3 regions of the Amycolatopsis sp. NPDC051371 genome follow, and region 2 is predicted to be linked to each of the others. Evidence: riboswitches for the same ligand, from Rfam matches in the RefSeq annotation. Region 2 holds a riboswitch; each other region holds the start of a gene.
What was found. A riboswitch is a leader RNA that binds a small molecule or an ion and turns the genes downstream of it on or off. The one in region 2 is predicted to bind thiamine pyrophosphate.
Positions count from the first base shown of each region.

Region 1 (2,165 bases), on a different contig from region 2:
GTCCATTTTCAGCCTCCCTGGACCGCGGTGAGCACGTCGACGCCCGCGCCCTTGGGCACGGCCGTGGCAGGCCAGTCGCTCCGGCGGACGACGACGCCGTCGACCGCGACGGCGATGCCGGGCCGCTGCCAGCCGGATGCGTCGAGGACGTCGGCGACGGTCGCGCCGTCCGGGAACTCCGTCCACGTTCCGTTGAGCTTGATCTCCATCACACGTGCTCCTTCTGGTGCAGGCGGGCGGGCGAAGCCGCTTCGACGCCTTCGGGCGGCTTCTCGCTCTCGAGCCAGGCGACCACGGCGTCCGCGGTCACGGGGGCCATCAACAGGCCGTTGCGGTGGTGCCCGGTGGCGGCGAAGACGCCGTCGTCCAGTACGCCGATGTAGGGCAGCACGTCCCGGCTGCCGGCCCGCAGGCCCGCGGCGGTCTCGACGAGCTCGTACTCGGTGATCGCGGGGAAGACGCGCTCGGCGCCCTCGATCAGCTCGCGGACGCCGCGCGCGGTGACGGCCCGGTCGAAGCCCGCTTCGTACTGCGTCGCGCCGAGAACGAGCTCCTGGTCGCCGCGCGGGACGAGGTAGATCGGCCGGCCCTCGACGACGGCGCGCACGGTGCGTGTCGGCGGTGGCAGGCAGCCGCGGCGGGGCTTGAGCCGGAGGATCTCGCCCTTGAGCGGGCGGACGGCGTCGGCGAGCTGCGGGTGCAGCCGGCCGGTCCAGGCGCCGGCGGCGAGCACGACGGCGTCGGCGTCCGGGATGCGTTCGACGCGCTCGCGGACGAACCGGACGTCTCGTTTCTGGCAGGCCGAGTAGAGGGCGTGGAGCAGTTTCCGGTTGTCCACAGCGAGGTCGCCGGGCACGTGGAGTCCACTTCGGACGGACCCGACACCGGGTTCGAGCCGCTTGGTCTCCCGGCCGGTGAGGCGTTCGGCCGCGCGGCCGATCGAGTGCAGGTGACCGGCGAGGATGTCGAGGTGACTGGCGTCGGCGCGGTCGAAGGCGACGACGAGCGTCCCGTGCCCGGCCAGGCCGGGGTCGACGCCCTCTTGGGTGAGGTCGCTGGCGAAGCCGGGCCAGCGTCTTAAAGAAGCTTCGCCGAGGGTGAGGACGTCCTCCTCGCCCGGCCACGCCTCGGTGACCGGGGCGAGCATGCCGCCGGCCAGCCAGGACGCGCCGCCGCGGGCGGGTTCGGGGTCGTAGAGGGTGACGGCGTGGCCGGCTTGGGCGGCACGCCAGGCCACGGACAGGCCGATCACGCCGCCGCCGACGACGGCCAGGGTGTTCGTCATGGGAATCACGCTCCCTGCGCCGGCATGACCCGGATCAGGTTCCACGGTCGGAGCGGCAGCTCCCTCTCAGCCCGTGCTTCGGGCTCCCGTGCGGACTCGTCCACCCTAGCTCGCGGGGTACGGTCGCCGCTATGCCCGCCCTCTCCGGTGACAAGATCCGCGCCCGCCTCGACGCCGCGCGCCTGTACCTGTGCACGGACGCCCGCACGGCCCGCGGCGACCTGGCCGCGTTCGCCGACGCGGCCTTGGCCGGCGGCGTCGACATCATCCAGCTGCGCGACAAGACGGGTGGCTCTTCGCTGGAGGCCGGCGCCGAGATCGCGGCGCTGGAGGTGCTGGCCGAGGCGTGCGAGCGGCACGGGGCGCTGCTGTCGGTGAACGACCGCGCGGACGTGGCGCTGGCGGTCGGCGCGGACGTGCTCCACCTGGGCCAGGACGACATCCCGGTCCCGCTGGCCCGCCGCATCCTGGGCGACGAGGTGGTCATCGGACGCTCGACGCACTCCGTTTCGCAGGCTTCGGCCGCCGCTTCGGAGCCGGGCGTGGACTACTTCTGCACAGGCCCGTGCTGGCCGACGCCGACGAAGCCGGGCCGGACGGCGCCCGGGCTGGACCTGGTGCGTTCCGTCTCCGCCTCGGCCGTCTCGCGGCCTTGGTTCGCGATCGGCGGGATCGACGGTTCGCGGCTCCCGGAGGTGCTTTCGGCGGGCGCGTCCCGGATCGTGGTGGTCCGGGCGATCACCGAGGCCGAGGACCCCGAGGCCGCGGCGCGGGAGCTGCGGGCCCGCCTCCCCTGACCGAAGTTCGTGAAGGCCACCTTGAGGAACTTCAAGTTCCTCAAGGTGGCCTTCACGGCTTTACGGGGTCGGGGTGGTGGCCG
Region 1 is NZ_JBFBAG010000079.1:4,214-6,378, forward strand. Features, by position in the region: gene AB0M59_RS50875 (thiazole synthase) at 1-6, opposite strand, end outside; gene thiS (sulfur carrier protein ThiS) at 9-209, opposite strand; gene thiO (glycine oxidase ThiO) at 209-1,285, opposite strand; TPP riboswitch at 1,280-1,385, opposite strand; gene thiE (thiamine phosphate synthase) at 1,417-2,082, shown strand; gene AB0M59_RS50895 (hypothetical protein) at 2,143-2,165, opposite strand, start outside.
Region 1: it holds a riboswitch for thiamine pyrophosphate, as region 2 does, so the genes downstream of both, thiO (glycine oxidase ThiO) here and AB0M59_RS08530 (thiamine ABC transporter substrate-binding protein) in region 2, are expected to answer to the same signal.

Region 2 (2,165 bases):
CCTGGACCTGGTCCGCCGTCAGCGCCTGCGGCTTCTGCGGCAGCGGCGCGACCTGCGCCCAGCCGGCCGGCAGGTCGACGCCCTGGCGCGCCGGGTAGACGTACATGTTCGCCGCGACGGTCGCCTGGAACTGCTGGGAGAGCAGGAAGTCGACGACCTTGCGCGCGCTCTCGGTCTGCTTGCCGCCGGCCAGCACGCCCGCGTACTCGACCTGCCGGTAGCAGGTGTCGAGCAGCGCCTTGGTGCGCGGCTTGCCGTCGTCGCCGACCTCGGCGGCCGGCGACGAGGCGTACGAGACGACGATCGGCCGCGGCCCCTTGCCGGACGAGCCGGAGAAGTCCTTGGTGTAGGCCTCTTCCCAGCCGCTGACCACCTTGAGCCCGTTGGCCTTCAGCTTCGTCCAGTAGTCCTTCCAGCCGGCCTCGCCGTACTTCGCGATGGTGCCGAGGAGGAACGCGAGTCCGGGCGACGCGGTCGCCGGGTCCTCGGCGACCAGCAGGTCCTTGTACTTGGGGTCGGCGAGGTCGTCGTACGAAGCCGGCGCGGGGATGCCCTTCGACGTGAAGTAGTTCGTGTCGACGTTCACGCAGACGTCGCCGACGTCGACCGCGGACAGCCGGTGCTCGGGGTCGACGGCGTAACGCTGCGGCCCGCGATCCGCCTCCGGGCTGGTGTAGGGCTCGAAGACGCCTTCTTTGAGCGCGCGCGAAGCGAAGGTCGAGTCGACGCCGTACGCGACGTCGCCGATCGGGTTCGCCTTCGTCAGCACGAGCTTGTTGGTCAGCGAACCGGCGTCGCCCTGCTTGAGCACGGAAACCTTGATGCCCGACTGCTTCTGGAACGCGTCGAGCACCTCCTGCGGCGCGAGGAAGGAGTCGTGCGTCACGAGGGTGACGGTGGGCGTCTGCTGCGTGCCACCGTCACCGTCCGACAGCGAGCACCCAGCGGCGACGACGCTGACGGCGGCGATGGCCGTCGCGGCGCGCACAGCCCTGCTTTTCATCTACCCTCCTGCACTTCACCGGACGAGGAGGGAAAGCCCTCCCTTCGCCGGCATGATCCGGTCAGGTGCGAACGGTCGCGGGTGACCCCGCCTCTCAGCCCGGCTCGACCGGACTCCCGTGGCAACCGTGCAGCGTAGTCCAGGACGCAGGACGATGGAGACATGACGGAAATCTTGAGCGACTCCGCGGCGGACGAAAGGCTCACGCCGGGCTGGACCCGGTCCGGGACGGTGATCTCCCGCGAGGTGGAGCTGGCGAGCTTCCCGCAGGCGATCGAGGTGGTGGACCGCGTCGCGGTACTGGCCGAAGCCGCCGACCACCACCCGGACATCGACATCCGCTGGCGCACGCTGACGTTCCGCCTCAGCACGCACTCGGCGGGCGGGTTGACGGCGAAGGACTTTTCACTGGCTTCGCAGATCGACTCGGTGATCAGCGCTCTGTGATCCCGGTTACGCTGAGTGCACTTTTTCCTGGTTCCGACGTCTCTCGGTAAACGACTTTGCTGGGAGAGACGGTTATGACGCAGGCGATCGTGGTCGGCACAGCGGCATTCGCGACGATGGTGGCAGCGGCCGGCGGTGTGCTCTGGTTCACGATCCGGGGCCGTCGTCACTCGGACGGCTGAGCGCCGGTGGTGAGTTCGATCACAGCAGCTAACAAAGGGCATGATCAGCGCGCTGAGCAGGGCGGAAGCATCGGTTTTCGGCCCTAGGACACGCCATGAACAGCACCGCCGCCCTCACCCCCGCCCAGCGCGCCTGGATCAACGCCCTCGCCACCGCCGTGGTGCTGATCACGATCGCCCTCATGGGCCTGCTCGGCTGATCCGCGGGAGGCCGCCGGCTGCCTGGCTTTCGGGTCAAGCCGGCCGGACTTCCCCGGCGATCAGTAGCGCGGCATGTTCGGAATGGCCTTTTCGGCCACTTCGATGAGCGCCAGCACCTTCGGCACATCGGCCGCCACGTCCTCGGCAGTCACCGGAGGAGCCTCCGTGGATCGGTAGGCGACTTCGTTGCGACGGGCCCGCATCCGGTTGAAGGGCCGCAAAATCGGCCCCAGCGGCGGATCCAGCTGAGCGAGGACCGCCTCGTAGACGGTCACGTGGCCACCTCGGCTCGTCACCCGCAGGCCCTGGTTCTGCAAGACGGCCGCCAACGC
Region 2 is NZ_JBFBAG010000005.1:37,139-39,303, reverse strand. Features, by position in the region: gene AB0M59_RS08530 (thiamine ABC transporter substrate-binding protein) at 1-1,003, opposite strand, end outside; TPP riboswitch at 1,025-1,133, opposite strand; gene AB0M59_RS08525 (4a-hydroxytetrahydrobiopterin dehydratase) at 1,166-1,450, shown strand; gene AB0M59_RS08520 (hypothetical protein) at 1,893-2,165, opposite strand, start outside.

Region 3 (2,165 bases), on a different contig from region 2:
CACCTGGACGTCGTGCGAGCGCGCGATGTGCGTCAGCTCGCCGAGGGTTTCCAGCTCGGCGAACTGGGCGCGGTCGTTGGCGTCGGCGATCGAGCCGGGGCGCAGGCCGTCACCGAGGGAGAACGTGACGTCGTACTGCCGCAGGATCTCGCAGAGTTCCTCGAAATGCGTGTACAGGAAGGACTCCTGGTGGTGCGCGAGGCACCACGCGGCCATGATCGACCCACCGCGACTGACGATTCCCGTGACGCGTCGCGCGGTCAGCGGGATGTAGCGCAGCAGCACGCCGGCGTGCACGGTGACGTAGTCGACCCCTTGCTCGCACTGCTCGATGATCGTGTCGCGGTAGATCTCCCACGACAGCTTTTCCGGTTCCCCGTCGACCTTTTCCAATGCCTGGTAGATCGGTACGGTGCCGACCGGGACCGGCGAGTTGCGGATGATCCACTCGCGCGTCTCGTGGATCCGCTTGCCGGTGGAGAGGTCCATGATCGTGTCGGCGCCCCAGCGGGTCGCCCACACCATCTTGTCGACCTCTTCCTCGACCGATGACCAGACGGCCGAGTTGCCCATGTTGGCGTTGATCTTCACCAGGAAGTTCTTGCCGATGATCATCGGCTCGGACTCGGGGTGGCGGCGGTTGGCCGGGATCACCGCGCGGCCACTGGCGACCTCCGCGCGCACGAACTCCGGCGAAACCCGTTCGCGGGCGGCGATGTACTCCATTTCCCGCGTGATGACGCCCTGCTTGGCCCACCCGAGCTGGGTGTTGTGCTCACGCCCGTCGGCCCAACCCGTGCGCAGCCGATGCAGTCCACTGTGGACGTCGATCTCGGCTTCCGGGTCGGTGTACGGGCCCGAAGTGTCGTAGACGTCGAAGTGTTCGCCGTTGGAAAGGTCGATCCGGCGCGCGGGAACACGCAATCCGGATTCGGTCCGGTGGTAGACCTTGTGCGAGCCGGTGATCGGCCCGGTCGTTACGGAGACGTCCTTCTTTTGGACAGCAGAGTCGAGCGTCGTCAACGACTTTCACTCCCTACGCCGGCATTACCCGGTCAGGTTCATGCGGTCGGTGACACCTGGGAAAGATCCCGAGTCGCCCTCTCAGCCCGCCATGGCGCGAGCTCCCGCGTTGGTGTTGTGCCACCGACCATGCCACGCCGGCGCGCGATACTCAAGTCAGGTCACCTCACCCGACGAGTTCGGCCGGTGTCGCGTAGACGTCGACCATGGCTCCGTTGCGCAGCACGGTGATCGGCAGTGCGGTGCCGATCACTTCCGCGAACAGCTGGCGCTGGATGCCTTGGGCGTCGGAGACGCGGGTGCGCCCGACGGTCAGCACGAGGTCGCCGGCGCGCAGCCCGGCGCGGTCGGCGGGCCCGCCCGCGACCACCTCGCGCACCCGCAGGCCGGCGCTCTGCCCGGTGCGCTCGGCGACGTCGTCCGGCAGCGGTGCGGGCACGCCGACGACGCCGAGGTACGCGCGCCGCACCCGGCCCTCGACGACGAGCGTGTCGATGATCCGCCGCGTCGTCGCGTTGATCGGCACCGCGAGCCCGAGCCCGACGCCGGCGACCGCGGTGTTGATGCCGACCACCCGGCCGGCGGAGTCGGCGAGCGCGCCGCCCGAGTTGCCCGGGTTGAGCGCCGCGTCGGTCTGGATGACGTCCTCGATCACCCGGGCGGTGCGCCCCTGCCGCACCGGGAGCGCCCGGCCGAGCGCGCTGACGACGCCCGCGGTGACGGTGCCGGAGAAGCCGAGCGGGCTCCCGATGGCCACGACGAGCTGCCCGACGACGAGCTCGTCGGCGTCGCCCAGCCGAGCGGCCGACGGCGTCTCGCCGCGCGCCCGCAGCACGGCGAGATCGGACAGCGGATCGGCGCCGACGACGTCGAAGGGCACCTCGCTGCCGTCCGCGAAGGTCGCGACGCCGCGCCGGTGGTCGGTGACGACGTGGGCGTTGGTGAGCAGGTGGCCGTCGTCGGCGAAGACGACCGCCGAGCCGCTGCCGCGCGCGAGCTGAACCCCGGCGACGTGCGGGGTGACGGTCTTCGCGACCGTGCTGACGGCGCGCGAGTAGGCGTCCATCGCCTCGTCCATGGGAGCACCTCGATTACACCGTTGCAGGTACTACAAGTGTGCGCTCGAAGGCCGCGGAAGTCCG
Region 3 is NZ_JBFBAG010000083.1:1,494-3,658, forward strand. Features, by position in the region: gene thiC (phosphomethylpyrimidine synthase ThiC) at 1-1,023, opposite strand, end outside; TPP riboswitch at 1,017-1,141, opposite strand; gene AB0M59_RS51565 (trypsin-like peptidase domain-containing protein) at 1,190-2,101, opposite strand.
Region 3: it holds a riboswitch for thiamine pyrophosphate, as region 2 does, so the genes downstream of both, thiC (phosphomethylpyrimidine synthase ThiC) here and AB0M59_RS08530 (thiamine ABC transporter substrate-binding protein) in region 2, are expected to answer to the same signal.